Prochlorococcus marinus XMU1402: one gene and its partner. Each later gene encodes a partner of the first gene's protein in a complex. Links are inferred from orthologs where the notes say so. Each region holds a gene or a part of one and is shown on either strand. Other genes may lie near its edges. The genes, in order: tsaD and tsaE.

What was found.
Region 2: the proteins of tsaD (region 1) and tsaE are in contact, whole or in part, in a crystal structure (PDB 6N9A), measured with the Thermotoga maritima proteins. The link is inferred for Prochlorococcus marinus XMU1402 from one-to-one orthologs. Residues at the interface, in WP_004082750.1 of Thermotoga maritima: Cys10, Asp11, Arg49, His50, Leu82, Gly84, Gly135, Gly136, Glu154, Thr155, Leu156, Asp157, Asp158, Ser159, Glu162, Asp165, Lys166, Arg169, Leu170, Tyr175, Lys213, Thr214, Leu217, Tyr218, Gln221, Arg222, Asn324; in WP_004082108.1 of Thermotoga maritima: Leu37, Gly38, Lys46, Lys57, Val59, Lys60, Ser61, Thr63, Phe64, Thr65, Leu66, Met67, Val69, Pro71, Tyr82, Arg83, Leu84, Asp86, Asp88, Phe89, Asp93, Ile128, Asp130, Glu131, Arg134.

The regions. Positions count from the first base shown.
Region 1 is NZ_JAAORD010000001.1:461,976-470,603, forward strand. What follows is about bases 2,433-5,236. They hold tsaD (tRNA (adenosine(37)-N6)-threonylcarbamoyltransferase complex transferase subunit TsaD), read left to right. Parts: upstream 2,433-3,201; coding sequence 3,202-4,272; downstream 4,273-5,236. Other genes in these bases: psaJ (photosystem I reaction center subunit IX), read right to left, coding at 2,433-2,544; HA141_RS02620 (Photosystem I reaction center subunit III), read right to left, coding at 2,573-3,127; HA141_RS02630 (high light inducible protein), read left to right, coding at 4,278-4,454; HA141_RS02635 (cation:proton antiporter), read left to right, coding at 4,615-5,236. Outside these bases: HA141_RS02600 (hypothetical protein), read right to left, coding at 1-36; HA141_RS02605 (NFACT RNA binding domain-containing protein), read right to left, coding at 66-1,766; gmk (guanylate kinase), read left to right, coding at 1,840-2,394; more of psaJ, read right to left, coding at 2,410-2,432; more of HA141_RS02635, read left to right, coding at 5,237-5,814; gltX (glutamate--tRNA ligase), read right to left, coding at 5,818-7,251; HA141_RS02650 (hypothetical protein), read right to left, coding at 7,492-7,686; rplS (50S ribosomal protein L19), read right to left, coding at 7,847-8,317; HA141_RS02665 (PepSY domain-containing protein), read right to left, coding at 8,350-8,628.
Region 2 is NZ_JAAORD010000002.1:525,281-534,090, reverse strand. The notes cover bases 3,181-6,166. They hold tsaE (tRNA (adenosine(37)-N6)-threonylcarbamoyltransferase complex ATPase subunit type 1 TsaE), read right to left. Parts: upstream 4,900-6,166; coding sequence 4,462-4,899; downstream 3,181-4,461. Other genes in these bases: ahcY (adenosylhomocysteinase), read left to right, coding at 4,951-6,166; HA141_RS09155 (carbohydrate kinase family protein), read left to right, coding at 3,506-4,504; HA141_RS09160 (alpha/beta fold hydrolase), read right to left, coding at 3,181-3,416. Outside these bases: mgtE (magnesium transporter), read left to right, coding at 9-1,406; HA141_RS09165 (RpoD/SigA family RNA polymerase sigma factor), read left to right, coding at 1,516-2,517; more of HA141_RS09160, read right to left, coding at 2,502-3,180; more of ahcY, read left to right, coding at 6,167-6,369; HA141_RS09140 (DedA family protein), read left to right, coding at 6,372-7,031; HA141_RS09135 (single-stranded DNA-binding protein), read right to left, coding at 7,028-7,399; HA141_RS09130 (rod shape-determining protein), read left to right, coding at 7,533-8,585; rod shape-determining protein MreC, read left to right, coding at 8,590-8,810. UniProt on the Escherichia coli protein: Required for the formation of a threonylcarbamoyl group on adenosine at position 37 (t(6)A37) in tRNAs that read codons beginning with adenine.

The DNA of each region.
Region 1 (8,628 bases):
TAAAAATTCATGAGTGCCCAAAAGAAAATCAAACATTTAGATTTAAAAATTTTTTTTATTATAAACTAAATTACCGTTTTAAGATTTTTTTTAATGTAATCTTCTCCTCTTGTAGGATTTCCCCAAATAATTTCTCCACTTTTAAAGGAAACACAACCCGGTCCTCCTTTTTTGATTTTTTGCAAATCTTTAATCTTTACTAAATTAATTGGAACTTTAATGTTTCTTTTTGCCTTACTAAATAAAGCAGCTAAATCTGCAGCTATTTGAAGATCTTGCTCAGATGCTTCCTGAGATGAAGACTTCAATACTACATGACTGCCTGGTGATTCCTGAGCATGAAACCATAAATCGCCTTTTCTTGAGAACTTAAAGCTTATTAAGTCATTTTGCCTCATATTTCTTCCTACCTGAAGTTTCAATCCTGTGGGAGTTTCAACTTGAATTGGTGAAGATTCTATCTCATATGTACTTTTCTTATCTTCTCTATGCCTCTTGATATTGATATTAAACTCGTTACAAATTTCTTCCATAATTTCTTCTAGTAGTTTGATTCGCATAAAAAGTTTTTCATGATTTAAAGAATTTAAATTTTCTAGAAGCGTAGTGAATTCATCTAATCTTTCTATATTAGTTTTGTAAATACTTAATCTTTGTTTTATTAATTCTCTAGATCTCTTTAATTTTTTTGACTTTTTATATAGTTTTTGTCCTCTAATAATATCTTGTTTTTTAACTTTATTTGAAGAAAATATATTATCAGCTTTTTCTTTATATATCTCGTAGTTCTCTGATTTTGTCAGAAGATCATATTGAATATTTAAATTCTTTTTCTCAATATTGATCTGTTTAAAAATAATCCCTTCAATTTTCTTTCCCAACAATTCAAGTCTTTTTTGCTTCAGATGATAATCATAATAATTCTCTATACCGGTGCATAAATCTATCTTTTTTTTCCAATTAATTTCTTCATTGAAAAACCAAACGCAATAAAAATCTTTATTAAAGATAGAAAAGTTAAAATTATTGTTTTTAAACCTATTTATCCAAATCTTCCAATTTTTAAATATCTCCTTTAAGTCTGAATCGCCAATAAAATCGATATTTTTTTCCATTATTTCCGAATTGCAAGTTTTGCTAAGAACCTCTAATTGTTTTGTGAGGATAGGGCTTACTCCCTGATAGGTATTTATTAAACAGTATTTCAAAGACTCAGGTACTATTGAAATTGAGTCTTTCCATGATTTAAAAGACTCATCTTCTCTAGGTTGTTTTTTGAGATTAACTGGAGGGCCAGAGTAAATTGATCCTGTGGAAACTGTTCTAAAACTAGATTGACTTGATTTAATTTGTTTACCAACTGCAATTATTTTATGTTTGTTATCCAAATAAAAAATATTACTATGTTTCCCCATTAACTCAAAAATTAAATACTTACTAATTTCATCTCCAGGTTTTTTTGCAAAACCAAATTTTATAACTCTCTCAAAATCATCTTGATCAATCGAAATTAAAGCCATATATTTTAATCCGTATCTTATTTGTTTAGAAAGTGTACTTTCTCTTCCAATTTTTTCCGGCTTATTTATCTTTAATATTCTTGGAGATTCACCATTCCATGAAACCTCTAACCAAGCTTGGGAATCAATTCCTCTGAAGCATAATTGAATTGTATTAGGCTCTGGTTGTTGGGCAGTTTCAAACTTTGAAGGTAAAATACTCTTTGATAAATAATGCAAAACAGATCTAATCGATGTAATATCCATTATTTGAGGCAAACCTTTTTGCATTATTTCTTTTTAATTCACAAGACATTTATTTTACTGTAAAAAATTTAATATGAACAATCAAAAAAAGCTAATTATTCTTACTGGGCCAAGCGGGGTGGGAAAAGGAACTGTTGTTAAAGAGCTATTACTTAAAGATAAAAATATTTGGCTTTCAATATCTGCAACTACTAGAGAACCTAGAGCGGGAGAGAAAGAGGGAGAAAATTATTATTTTTTGACTGAAGAAAAGTTTAAAGAAATGATTGAACAAAACCTATTTCTTGAATGGGCTCAATTTGCTGGAAACTATTATGGAACTCCCTTATCCTCTGTTAATGAGAAAATCAAAAAGGGATTTTCAGTACTACTCGAAATTGAAGTGGAAGGAGCAAAACAAATAAAAGATAAATTCCCTAATTCCCTGTCAATATTTTTACTTCCTCCTGATAAAGCAGAGTTAGAGAGAAGGATAAGAAATAGAGGAACAGAAAAAGAAGAGGCAATTAAAAAAAGACTCTCAAGGGCTAATTATGAGATTTCAGCATCAAATAAATTTGATGTTGCATTAACAAATCACAATGTAGATGAAACAGCTAAAAGAATAATCAAGTTAATACAAACTTGACTATTCTCACATTCATCAGCTCATTGGATGGAATAATAAATCTGGGAAAAACCTATTAAATTCAATAATTATTCCAGCTGTAAGGCTTAGCCAAATTGCTGCTACTACTGGAGCTGATCTAACAAATTTTGTGTTTAGAATTTTGAACATTTGATTTTACGGAAGTTTTTAAAGATGTTTAACGGGGACCATTAAGTGTAATATTGTTGTCTTTCTCTCTTAAATCTCCATTTCTACCTTGTTTATTAGCAAGAAGAGGCCATTGTGCACCTTTTACTAGACATTTTCTCGCTAAGTCTAGATCAATAATGATCTCAAGATCTGCTGGATTCTTAGTTTTTTTTGATTCAATCAAATACTCTCTTCCCGACCAGCCTATAATTCCCGCAATGTAAATGAATAATACCCCAGGTATAAGTAGATCTCCCTCATGACCTCTATTTAGAAGAGCTCCCCATGGCTCGAGTGGAGGTCCAATAATTAAATGTGGAAGTCCATCATCTCCGCATGATGCTTTTCCATACCTTTCAAATCTTGCTATGTCTTTTTGAGTACTTGCAGAACTTGCTCTCTCAATGAATTTAGGGTTTTCAGAGCATTTTGTGAGAGCTGAAGCAGTATATTCCGTACTAGCTCTGTCTGCGTTTAATGCAGGTCCATTTGCAGCTAGAGCAATAGGAGTGATTCCTAGGAATAGAAAAACCGAGGTTATGATTGAAAAAAAGAATTTCATAAGTTGCAATCTTTAATTCCTTATAGTGTGTTAAGTAAGAAATTAATATTAAAATAGAACAAGTTGAATCAAATATGCGCAAAGTTTTAGCTATTGAAACAAGTTGTGATGAGACATCTGTCTCAATAGTGTCCAATATTGGTGATACTTTCAAAATTCATTCAAATATTATCGCATCTCAAATTGAAGATCATTCAAAATGGGGAGGAGTTGTTCCTGAACTTGCAGCGAGAAAACACTTGGAGTTATTACCTTTTGTTTTAGAAAAGGCTTTAACAGAATCAAAAATTAAAATTGAGGAAATTGATTATATTGCATCAACTGTAGCTCCTGGATTGGTTGGTTGTTTAAGAGTTGGTTCTGTAACTGCAAGATCTCTTTGTATATTGCATTCAAAGCCATTTTTAGGAATTCATCATTTGGAGGGACATTTATCTTCAATTTTATTTTCAGAAAACTATCCAAAGAAATCTTTCCTTACTTTACTTGTAAGTGGCGGACATACTGAACTGATAAAGGTTGAAGACAGAAGGGGAATGCAAAGGCTTGGGAAAAGCTTTGATGATGCCGCTGGAGAAGCCTTTGATAAAGTTGGAAGATTATTAGGTCTTAGTTATCCAGGAGGTCCGGCAATTGAAAAGATTGCTAAAAATGGAGACCCGATGAAATTTAATTTACCAAAATGTAAGATTTCTGATAAAAAGGGTGGATTCCTTAAATATGATTTCTCTTTTAGTGGTCTAAAAACAGCTGTATTAAGATTAGTTGAGAAAATAAATTTAGATGGAAAGACTATCCCAGTTCCTGATATCGCCGCAAGTTTTGAGAGAGTGGTGGCAGAGGTATTGGTTGAGAGAACTATAAGATGTGCCGAAGATCATAGATTGGATAATGTTGTTGTAGTTGGTGGAGTAGCTGCTAATAATACATTAAGAAAAATGATGATTAGTGAAGCTAGTAAAAAATCTATTAAAGTTCATTTAGCTCCTCTGAATCTTTGTACAGATAATGCGGCGATGATTGGAGCAGCTGCCTTGTTCAGGATCAAATTTAAGGAGCATTTAAGTTCTCTTAGATTAGGTGTCTCAGGAAGACTATCAATTGAACAAGCAAATTCCCTTTATGAAGAAATCCCCCCTTTTTAACTCCAATGAATAAAGAATCTAAAATCGAGATTAAAGAGACAAAAAATTTCGTTGATAAAAAGGAACTGAATTTATGGAAAAGAGGTTTTACTCCTCAAGCTGAAATATGGAATGGAAGGATGGCAACTGTTGGTATAGGTTTAATATTTATTATTATTGCTTTAATAAGTCAATTTTCTTAATAGAAATCAAATACATTTAACTTAAAAGTAATTTTATAGATTTATAAATCCTTAATGTTAATCTGATGAATTAAATTAAAAATTATTGTATTTGATGGACTTGGGATAAGATTATTGATTTAATCAAAATAATTAATATTTTTATTATTTATATTTTTATATGACGCCTGAAAGGCTGGGATTACTTTGGGGAATAACTGTATTCGCAGGTGCTTGTGCACGTTTATTTTCTTCTTTTACAGGATTCCCAAGTGTTGTTGTTTTATTGCTTTCTGGATTATTCATAGGAAGATCAGGTTTAGGATTTGTTGAGCCTCTAGATTTAGGACAAGGACTTGAGACTATTGTAGGTCTTCTAGTCTGCTTGGTTTTATTTGAAGGAGGACTAAATTTAAAACTACCTGAAGGGAATGTAAGAAATACTGTTTTGAAGATTTCATTAATAAGACTTTTTATTTCATTATCGGCTGGAATCTTTATTGCTCATTGGCTGGCTGGCCTTTCATGGCAGGTTGCAGGAATATATAGTGCCATAGTTCTTGCTACCGGACCCACAGTTGTCTCTCCATTAGTTGAGCAAATAAAATTAGCTTCCCCTCTTTCAGATGTTTTAAAAGCTGAGGGGTTATTACTTGAACCAATTGGCGCTGTATTAGCTTTATTACTTTTAGAACTTGCTTTGGGAGACCTACATGGAATTAACGAGGTATTTATCGCATTAATGCAAAGATTAGGGGGTGGAGTTGTAATCGGATTAAGTTCAGGATGGTTACTATCAGAAATTTTAAAAAAAATAAAAAATGAAGCCTCATTCGGAATAGAGCTTCAAGTTACCCTTGGCTTTATTTTTCTTGTGTATGGAACTTGCGAATATTTTTTGCCAGAATCAGGTTTGCCTGCTTCTGTAGCGGCAGGTTTTATTGTGGGCAAAAGAGAAGTAATAGATAAGCAGAAATTGGATAATCTAATAGGTGAACTAGCTCAATTGGCCATAACTGTTCTTTTCCCTCTTTTGGCCGCTGATGTCTCTTGGGGTGAATTAAGCCCGCTGGGCTGGGGAGGTATTGTTTGCGTTTTGATGATGATGATAATTGTTCGTCCTATCTCCATTTGGATAGCAACGATGGGTAGAGAATTAGAATCAAAGGAAAAATTATTTTTAGCTTGGTTAGCTCCTAGAGGAATTGTTACTGCAGCAGTAGCCTCTCTTTTTTCCATCAGATTAGAACAGGCTGGTATCCTTGGAGCTGGACGTCTTCAAGGTTTAGTGTTTCTTACTATTTTAATGACAGTGGGAATTCAAGGACTTACAGCTAAACCTTTGGCAAATCGATTAATGTTAGTGCAAAAAAAGGGTTAGTTTTTAATTAAGACATCTTTCAATACGAGATAAATCACTTTTACTCTCTGAGAGGAGTTCCCAACTTTGAATTAAATCTGGACCACTGAGACATCCAAAAAAGGCTATTCTTAATGATTTCATTAAAATCCCTTTTTTAATATTATGCATTTTTGAGATTTCGTTTAAAATTTCCGTGGCTTTCTCTTTGTCAAGTTTTACAGTGTTTCTCTCATCTAAATAATCTAAGATATTTTTTAGAAATGCTTTACTATCATTATTCTCGAGAAAATCTTTCCCTTCTTTTTGAATTGGAGGTAATAAGAAAAATGGTTTTGATTGATCAATAGCATCTTTTAAAAGATTCATAGAGTCTCTAAGCAAAATTGTTAATTTTATTGCCCATTCTTCAGATGGGGGTTCCCAACCCATATCATCCCAGTATTTTTTTATGATCTCACTTAACTTTGTTGATTCCATTTTTTTTATGTATTGAGAATTAATCCAGTTGAGTTTTTCCCAACTGAATTTAGCTCCTGCTTTATTTATATCTGACAAGTCAAAAATTTTGGATATCTTATCAAGTGAAAGGATCTCACTATCAGCAGATTTTGGCGACCAACCTAAAAAAGCCATATAGTTTGTTAAAGCTTCAGGTAAATATCCCATATCTTTAAATTCGTCTATTGAAGTAACGCAATCTCTCTTGGATAATTTTTTCCCTTCTAGATTTAGTATTAGTGGTGTATGCGAAAAAGTAGGTAATTTAAGATCTAATGCTTCATAAATTAATATTTGTTTTGCAGTGTTAGAGATATGGTCTTCGCCTCTAATTACATGAGTGATATTCATGTAATTATCATCAATTACAACTGCGAGGTTGTACAAAGGATCTCCAATTTCATATCCCTTAGCCCTCCTTGATAAAACCAAATCACCGCCCAGGTCCTTACCTTGCCATTTGATTTCACCTTTTATCTGATCTATCCATGTGATTTGTATATTTTCTTCGATTTTAAACCTTATTACTGAAGTCCTCCCTTGGGATATGAATGTCTCTATTTCTTCTTTTGACAGACTTCTGTGTCTATTATCATGCTTTGGAGGTAATCCTTTCTTTTTTTGTTCTTCTCTTAATTCAGTAATTTCATCATCTGTTGCAAAGCACCTATATGCAGCACCACATTCTAATAGCTTTTTGATATAACTTTTGTGAATCGAAATTCGGTCACTTTGCTTTATAGGTTCTTCATCCCATTTTAGTCCAAGCCATTTCAAGCCCTCTAATATATTTTTTGTATATTCAGATTTAGATCGAAGAAAATCTGTATCTTCTATCCTGATAAGAAACTTTCCGCCTATTTTTTTCGCATACAACCAATTGAATAATGCTGTTCGCGCTGTTCCAATATGAAATAAACCCGTTGGACTCGGGGCTAGTCTTAATCGTTTTTCCAAATTTCTTTTAGAAAAAACGGGACCGACGGGATTCGAACCCGCAACTTCCGCCGTGACAGGGCGGTGCTCTAACCAGTTGAACTACGGTCCCAGAGTTTTGTTCTAAATTTATTTAGAACTTCATTCTTAAAATTATCAGATCATAATACTTAATTTATGGTGTTGTAATAAAACTGATTTATTAATTTGAGGATTTACAGAAAAAGTTAATTTTGCAGTTGCCTCAGTTTAAGTAACTATTTATTTTTGAGGTCTAAAACCAGCAGGTTCGATCAACCTCACTTGGTTACCTCTAGCGGTAAATTCTCTGCCTTGATCACTTTGTACGACAACTCTTCCACCAGACTTAACTCTGATGACTCTTGCACGAACCCATCCTAAAGCTGCTGATTCGAGGACTTTAACTACGTCCCCAGGTTGAAGATCTAACTCCATCTTATGAAAAAATAATTTACATAATGTTGATAAACGCGTCGTGGAGGACTTGAACCCCCGACATCAGGTTTTGGAGACCTGCGTTCTACCAACTGAACTAACGACGCATCTAAATGATTATAAGCGTCTTTGGGACCAATAAGTTGATTAATTTACAACTTTATCGATCGAAGCGTTGTTTTACGCGAGTAGCTTTTCCTACTCTATCTCTTAGATAGAATAACTTAGCTCTTCTTACTTTACCTCTACGTTCAACTTTTAGAGAGGCAACTTGTGGACTATGTAGCATAAATACTCTTTCAACACCTATACCCTGAAATATTCTTCTAACTGTAATAGTCTGGTTAATACCTCCATGCCTTTTTGCGATGACAACACCCTCATAAGGTTGGACTCTTTCTTTATTACCTTCGGTAATTCTTACTCCAACCTTAACAGTGTCACCAACATAGATTTCAGGCAATTCTTTTTTTAATTGTTCACTCTCAAATTCCTTAATAAGAATCGATGCGCTTAAGCTTTGAGTAGTTTCAGAAACCATGTTTTTTTCTTTTTGTTCAACTTCTACATCAACTGATGCGTCAGCATTAATACTGGTTTCTAATTCCTTCTCTTGTTTCTCTTTGGCCATTTTGGTCTTTTTTGTCCTACAAGTTTTATATCTTAACCTTTTGACTCGCCTTTAGTAACCTTTTTGGTAAATGAAATTGTTTTTGAAAACATTTGAAATCCTGTTATGAGCATCCATAAAACTCCAAGGGAATTTAATATTACGTATATTAATTCTCCATTATCTCCAAGCCATTCGCCCTCATGGAGAGACATTAACCAATGAACTTGCTCTCTAGAGTAACCTAATAAATCTTTTGAAACCCTATAAAGAAGACCTGTAATTGAAGATATTAATAATGGAAGGAAAACCCAAGGTGCTAATGCTTTATG
Region 2 (8,810 bases), on another replicon or contig:
TTATATTTATGAATGAAAATAATCATGAAACGGTTACATCTTTATCTTCAGATTTAAGTACTCGAGAAAATATTACTATTCAACTTGAAGATTTGCTCGTCGCAGGAAATTATGATGAGGCAAAGTTACTTCTAGAACCATCTCAACCTGTAGATATCGCAGATGCTATTGGAAGTCTTCCATTAATATTGCAGGCTTTAGCATTTCGTTTGTTAAAGAAAAATGAGGCAATTGAGGTTTATGAATATTTAGATCCAATAGTTCAACAAACTTTATTAGATAGACTTCGTTCAGGAGAAGTTTTAGAAATAGTTGAGAAAATGTCCCCTGATGATAGGGTTCAACTCTTTGATGAATTACCTGCAAAAGTTGTACGAAAATTTTTGTCCGCTTTAAGTCCCGGCGAAAGGAAAGTAACAGCTGAATTACTTGGGTATGAGCCTGAAACTGCTGGAAGGTTAATGACAACTGAATTCATAGACCTTAAAGAAATGCAAACAGCGGCAGAGGCCCTTGCTTTAGTCAGAAAAAGAGCTCCATTTACAGAAACAATTTATAGCTTATATGTTACGGATAAAGAAAGGCATTTAACGGGTATTCTTTCTTTGAGAGATCTTGTCACTGCTGAACCCTCTAAGCCAATTGGAGATGTTATGACCAGAGATGTGGTTAATATTTCTACTAATACGAATCAAGAAGAGGTCGCAAGAGCAATTCAAAGATATGATTTTTTAGCTTTACCAGTTGTTGATAAAGAAAAAAGACTTGTTGGAATTGTAACTGTAGATGATTTAATTGATGTTATTGAGCAAGAAGCAACAAGAGATATTTATGCAGCAGGAGCGGTTCAACCTGGTGATGAAGATGATTATTTTCAAAGTGGATTGTTTACGATAGCTCGTCGAAGAATTTTATGGTTATTAATTTTGGTTTTTGCAAATGGTTTGACAACAAAAGTTATTGCTATGAATGATCAAATATTGAAAGAAATAGTTTTATTAGCTGCATTTATCCCTCTACTTATAGGAACTGGAGGAAATGTTGGTGCTCAAAGTTCAACTGTTGTCATTAGAGGTTTAAGTACTCAAAAATTGAAGTCTCTTGGAGCCATTAAGGCAGTGGTTAAAGAGGCAATAACAGGAGCTCTTTTGGGGATATTGATGATGTTAGTGGTATTCCCTTTCGCTTGGTGGCAAGGAGAAGGTCCCTTAATAGCTTCTGCGGTAGGGATAAGCTTAATATCAATAACGACTTTAGCTGCTACAACCGGCGCTATTCTCCCTTTACTTTTTGACAAGATGAAATTAGATCCAGCCCTAATGTCCTCTCCGTTCATAACAACTGTTACTGATATTGCAGGTGTATTTATTTATCTAAGTACTGCAAAATGGTTGTTAAACTCTTAATTAACCCTAATCAACTAGGTATAAATTCTCATTTTTGTAAAATTGTGGATTTTTTTGTTTAACTTTACATTTCTTAATGGTATTGTTTACAAAACAACATTTAGCTTTCATGTCTTCTGAAACATTAAGTGAGAATAAATTAGCGACAATATCAAGTCTAAAAGCTAGTAACGATGTCGATCTTGTTAGATCTTATTTGAGAGATATAGGTAGAGTTCCTTTACTATCTCACGAGCAAGAAATCACTCTTGGTAGGCAGGTCCAAGAATATATGCAAGTCGAAAGGGCAGAATTGGAAATTATTGAATTAACAGGAGATAAGCCAAGTATTGAAGAATTGTCAATCAAACTAAATATGTCTACTTCCATCATCAAAAAAAGATTAAGAGCTGGACAGAGAGCTAAAGAAAGAATGGTTGCCGCAAATCTAAGGCTGGTCGTAAGTGTTGCAAAAAAATATACTAAAAGAAATATGGAGTTATTAGATTTAATACAAGAGGGAACTATTGGATTGGTAAGAGGAGTTGAAAAATTTGATCCAGCCAGAGGTTATAAGTTTTCAACATATGCATACTGGTGGATTAGGCAAGGTATCACTAGAGCAATCGCTGAAAAAAGTAGGGCAATAAGACTTCCAATTCATATAACTGAAATGCTAAATAAGTTGAAAAAAGGTCAAAGGGAGTTGAGTCAAGAAATGTCTAGAACTCCAACAGTTAGTGAACTTGCGAAATACGTAGAGCTTCCTGAAGAAGACGTTAAAGATTTAATGTGCAAAGCTGGACAGCCAGTAAGTCTAGAAACAAAAGTTGGTGATGGTGAGGATACTGTTCTACTAGATTTATTAGCAGGTGGTGAGGATTTACCCGATGAACAAATAGAAATGGATTGTATGAGAGGTGATCTTCATTCTCTTTTACATCAATTACCTGATCTGCAATGTAGAGTTTTAAGGATGAGATATGGTATGGATGGTGATGAGCCAATGTCTCTTACAGGTATAGGAAGGGTATTGGGGATAAGCAGAGATCGTGTAAGAAATCTAGAAAGAGATGGACTACGAGGTTTGAGAAGGCTTAGTGATAACGTGGAAGCTTATTTTGTCTCTTGAAGGAAATCTAATATTAATTTATTTGTCTTTTCAGGTTCTTCATCATGAGGACAATGTCCAGCACCTTCAATAATGTCTAATCTTTTAATATTCCTAAATTCTTTCTTCCATTTTTTTGCTTCACTTAAAGATTCCCAGGGATCTTTTTCTCCCCAGATCAATTGGATTGGTTTGTGAATCTTATCGAACAGGTCTGTAGCAAGATAGTCATCAAATAAGTTAATAAAGCCACGAAATGCTTCTTTAGAGTTTGACCTCTTAGTCGGTTGATATAGTATTTCAATTAATTCATCATCGATATTTTTTCCTGAAGGGTAAGCTTGTTCAAGTATTTTCTTTATAACTTTTGGATTAGCAGCTCTTGTAAAAAGTGTATTACTAATTACTCTTTGTCTGACTATCGTTTTAAGAACGGGTCTCAGTAGATTCATTAAGATATTGCTTTTTTTTAAACGTTTATCATCCATAGTTCTTTGTGCACAATCAATCAAAATGACTCCCTTACATTTATCTTTGAGAATTTCAGCAGCTTTCAATGCAATAACACCACCAATTGAGTTTCCTACTAAGTAAACAGGAGATTTTATTACCTCTTCACAAAATGTTGATATCTGATTACCCCATAAATCAAATGAATATTTAATTGAGCTTGCTTTATAAGGTTCGTAATTTAATAAAGCACTTGGCTGACTGCTTTTTCCAAATCCTAATAAGTCAATTGCGTAGCAGTTAGAAAATTTACCAAGAAAATCTTGATTATGTCTCCAGTGGTTTTTTGATGCCCCAAATCCATGAACTAATAAAATTTTAATATCTTTTTCAGAAGTAGATTCTTTTGATAGAGACCATGAAATTTCCCAATTTTCCCATTTCCAAGTTTCAGATTTATTTAAAGACACAAATAATATTCTTTTAATTAAACTTTAATTCAAAAAAAAATTATTCGTTTTTAATAAATTATTCTAAGTTAAGAAAAAGCGCTAATTTTATGAAAAGGGAAAAGGTCATATGCATAGGAGAGGCTTTAATAGACAGAATTAGAAATAAATCAAATCAGGGATTTACAGATTTTTTGGGAGGTGCTCCGGCGAATGTTGCTTGTGCATTAAGAAAATTAAAAATAGATTCAACATTTATAGGAAGTTTGGGTAATGATGATTATGGAAAAAAATTTATTACTCAATTTAATGAATTAGACGTTAATTTAGATTTCTTGCAATTAGATAATGATTCAGCTACTCGCGTGGTTAATGTAGATAGAGATCAATTTGGAGATCGTTTTTTTTCAGGCTTTGAGCAAAGTCCTCATTCATGCTTTGCAGATGAAGTTCTAAGTAAGAAATTAATCGAAAAAGAAATTTTAAATTTGGATAAATCTTTTCTGGAAACAAAATATTTGGTTACAGGAACGATCTTATTATCATCTCCAAGATCAGCTGAGACTATTTTTTTTCTTCTTGAACAGGCTAAAAAATTGGGAGTCAAAGTAGTTATTGATTTGAATTGGAGAGAGGTCTTTTGGGATCATTCAAGTTTTTCATCAGAAATTAGTAAAGCGGCTAGAGTTAATTTAATCAAGAACTTTTTAAATCATGCAAATGTTTTAAAACTTGCTAAGGAGGAAGCAACTTTGTTCTTTGAGGATGAAAATCCCTTGCTAATTTCTCAACAATTGTCTAATAGGCCAGATGTAATAATAACTGATGGGAAAAACCCCGTTTCATGGTACATCAATAGATTCCAGGGAATTACCGAAAACCCAACTTCACAAAAAATTGTTGATACAACTGGGGCAGGCGATGCTTTTCTAGCTGGCTTAATTTCAAAATTAATTTCTTCTGGCTACCCTTCAAATAAACTAGAGGTTGAAGATTGCATTAAGTTCGCAGGTGTTTGTGGATTATTGACTTGTCTTGGTGAAGGCGCCATTGAGCAACAGCCCGATTATGAGAAGGTTAATAAATTTTTTGGATCTCTTATTTCGTAGTTTCTTCCATAATTTTTTGCGTAACTAATTTCTACTTTCCAGAAATTATCAATAACTGGTTCTATTAATTCTGGCCATTCAATTACTAAAATTGCCTGTTTTTGCATTGCCTCTTCTTCTTCTGAAAAAAAAACTTCTCTTGCTGAAGAAACATTTTCTAATCTGTATAAATCAAGGTGAATTAGTGGAATTTTTCCTGAGTTATAGTGATGCGATAAAGCAAATGTAGGGCTTGTAATTTCCTCAGAGATTGATAGGCCTTTAGCAATCCCTTGAACAAATGAAGTTTTTCCAGCTCCAATAGGACCCTGTAATAAAACAATCGATTGGGGATTTAATTTGTGTGAAATTTTTTTTCCTAAATTTAAAGTTTCTTCTAAATTCTCAACAAACACAAAATTACTCAAAAATCATTTATAGTTTAGTAGAAAAAGTATTTACAAGATATGGTTATCGCAAATTCACTTAAGACCTCTACACCTGATTACGTAATTGCTGATATCTCTTTATCAGATTTTGGTCGCAAAGAAATTAAAATTGCCGAAACAGAAATGCCAGGATTAATGGCGCTAAGAGATAAATATAAATCTGAAAAACCACTAAAAGGTGCAAAAATAGCTGGAAGCCTTCATATGACTATTCAGACAGCAGTATTAATAGAAACTCTTGTTGATCTTGGCGCAGAAGTGAAATGGGCTTCATGCAATATTTTTTCAACTCAAGATCATGCTGCTGCAGCTATCGCAGATCAAGGAATTTCTGTATATGCAAAAAAAGGTGAGACTCTCGATGAATATTGGCAGTATACTCACTACATTCTTGATTGGGGCTCCGACTCTCCGAATATGATTCTTGATGATGGGGGAGACGCAACTGGATTATTGATACTTGGTATTAAAGCAGAAAAAGACTTATCTGTTTTAAATAATCCTGGTAATGAAGAAGAAATTGCTTTATTCAAATCTATAAAATACAAGTTGGAAAATGATAGTAACTTTTATTCTAGAATTAAGAGTAATATTATTGGCGTCACTGAAGAAACTACAACTGGAGTTGCAAGACTTTATCAACTGCAAAAGCAAAATGCTCTACCTTTTCCTGCTATTAACGTTAATGATTCAGTAACTAAGAGCAAATTTGATAATCTATATGGCTGCCGAGAATCTTTAGTTGATAGCATAAAGCGTGCTACTGACGTGATGATTGCTGGGAAAGTTGCTTTAGTAATGGGTTTTGGTGACGTAGGTAAAGGCTCAGCCCAGTCTTTAAGAGGACTTGGTGCAATTGTAAAAGTTGCTGAAGTTGATCCAATTTGTGCTCTTCAAGCGGCAATGGAAGGTTTTAGCGTCGTTACATTGGACGATGTTGTGGAGGATATAGATATATTTGTTACGGCAACTGGGAACTATCAGGTAATAAAAAACGAGAATCTTGTCAAGATGAAAGATGAGGCCATAGTTTGTAATATTGGCCATTTCGATAATGAAATTGATGTGGCTTCATTGAAAGATTATCCATGGGAGAATATTAAGCCACAGGTTGATCACATAACTTTACCGAGTGGCAATAAAATAATCCTTTTAGCTGAAGGTAGATTAGTCAACTTAGGTTGTGCCACTGGACATCCAAGTTTTGTTATGAGTAATTCTTTTACTAATCAAGTCTTAGCTCAAATTGAACTTTTCAATAAATCCGAAGAATATTCTAAAGAGGTTTATGTTTTACCAAAACACTTAGATGAAATGGTAGCTAGATTACATCTTGATAAAATTGGTGCAAAATTAACAAAATTAACCAAAGAACAAGCTGATTATATTAATGTTTCTGTAGATGGACCTTATAAACCAGAGCTTTATAGATATTAAGTTTGAGCCTAATTTTTGTAAATTTTCTTACTTCAATCCCCGACTACATTAGCTTGGCTGTTGAAAAGAATTCAATAATTGCATACCTCACTATTTGTTTGGCTATGTTTTTAGAAAACATAATACCCCCAATACCTTCGGAAATTATTATGCCTTTGGGAGGTTTTTTCGTTTATCAACAAAAATTAAATTTTTATATTTTAGTTTTTTGTGGATTACTTGGTACTATTTTAGGGTCATTGCCTTGGTATTACTTAGGTAGATTAGTAAATGAAAAAAGACTTTCAAATTTTTTAGATAAACAAGGAAAATATCTGGGTATTTCTTCTAATGATTTAATTAAAAGTAAAAGATGGTTTGATAAATACGGGGTTTCTTTAGTTTTTTGGGGGCGTTTAGTACCAGGCATAAGAACTCTTATTTCAGTTCCCGCTGGCATAGAACTTATGCCATTAAGAAAATTTTTGATTTGGACTACATTTGGGAGCTTGATATGGGTAGTACTTCTAACTTATGCAGGTTATTTATTTGGTGAAAATTATCCAATCATTGAAACTTACTTAGATCAAATTAAATATGTTGTAAAGCCAATTTTAATTTTAATTTTCTTATATTTTTTTATAAGAATACTTATTAGATTTTTAAAAAAAAATAGAGCTTAAAAAGGAATTTCACTAGAGTTATTACTATTAGAATATTGGTTATTTTCAGATTCCTTTTTTGAACTTAGCAAATTTAACCTGTCTACTCTGACAACTGGTTTATATCTGTCTTCACCAGTATTTTTATCTTTCCAACTATCAATTTTAAAGCTTCCTGTAATTCCAACTAAAGATCCTTTTTTAACGTAATCTGCTGCAATTTGGGCTTGTTTGCCCCATATCTCTAAATTAAACCAATCTGGCTCTTCGTCTCTGCTTCTTCTATTAACTGCCAGAGTAAAATTAGCGACAGTACTCCCAGATTCAAAATATCTGACATCGGGTTCTCTTCCAGCTCTACCAACTAGGTTAATAGTGTTAATTTGCATAAAATTTTTTTTTTAATACTACTCATATTTTGAGTTTTTGCTCAAAGTTTTAAGTGCTATTCATAACTAAATGAAAGAATTGTTAGAGCTCAACAAAAAATAGATATATTATTGAAAAAAAAGATTTCTTATCGTGATTTTCAACAGATTTAAATTTTCTAGAGACATTGGCATAGATCTGGGAACGGCTAATACTCTTATACATGTATCAGGGAAGGGGGTTGTTTTACAAGAGCCTTCAGTGGTGGCAATGGATTTAGAAGAAGGAGTTCCATTGGCAGTTGGTAAAGAAGCAAAGTTAATGCTAGGAAGAACGCCTGGCAATATCAGAGCAGTTAGACCACTCAGAGATGGGGTCATAGCAGATTTTGATGCGGCAGAGCAAATGATAAAAACATTTATTCAAAAATGTAATGAAGGCAAGGGCTTATTAGCTCCAAGGATTGTTATTGGTATTCCAAGCGGAGTTACTAGTGTTGAACGAAGGGCAGTAAGAGAGGCTGGATTAGCCGGAGCTAGAGAAGTTCACTTAATTGACGAACCTGTGGCAGCGGCAATAGGAGCATCTTTACCAGTAACTGAGCCAATTGGAACTATGATTGTTGATATTGGTGGTGGCACTACAGAGGTTGCTGTATTAAGTCTGGGTGGAACTGTATTAAGTGAATCTGTTCGAATAGCTGGCGATGAGATTAATGAATCAATTGCACTTTATCTTAAAAAAGTTCACAATTTAGTTGTTGGAGAAAGAACTTCAGAAGATATTAAAATCAAAATTGGCTCAGCATTTCCAGATGACGATTTCGATAAAACCTCTTTAGAGGTAAGAGGGTTACATCTTTTGTCTGGTTTACCTAGGTCAGTTACTCTGACATCTGGAGAAATTAGAGAAGCCATGGCTGATCCACTCAGCAAAATAGTTGAAGCTGTAAAAAGAACTTTAGAGAGAACTCCTCCTGAACTTGCTGCAGATATTGTTGATAGGGGTATTATGCTCGCAGGGGGTGGAGCTTTAGTAAGAGGAATTAATGATTTGGTGAGTGATGAAACGGGAATTTTTACTCACATAGCCGAAAATCCACTGCTATGCGTAGTAAATGGTTGCGGAGAGGTTTTGGATAATTTTAAAACACTTAAAAGAGTTGTGGATACTCCAGAATTTATTAGAAACGCGATAAGAGATTAATACTATGTTAAATATCCGACGAATTTCTACTAGTCGTTGGTGGCATAAAAAGAAAAATTGGATATTGTTTGCAATTTTTTTATTTTTGGTTTTTGTAAGGATATCAAAAGGTTCTCTTTATAAGGATTTTTATTATTTGATTTCAAAGCCTTTTTGGCCAGGTCAATTTCAAAAAGAAGTTATTCTTCAGAGCTCAGAACAAGAATCTCTAATAAAATTAAATCT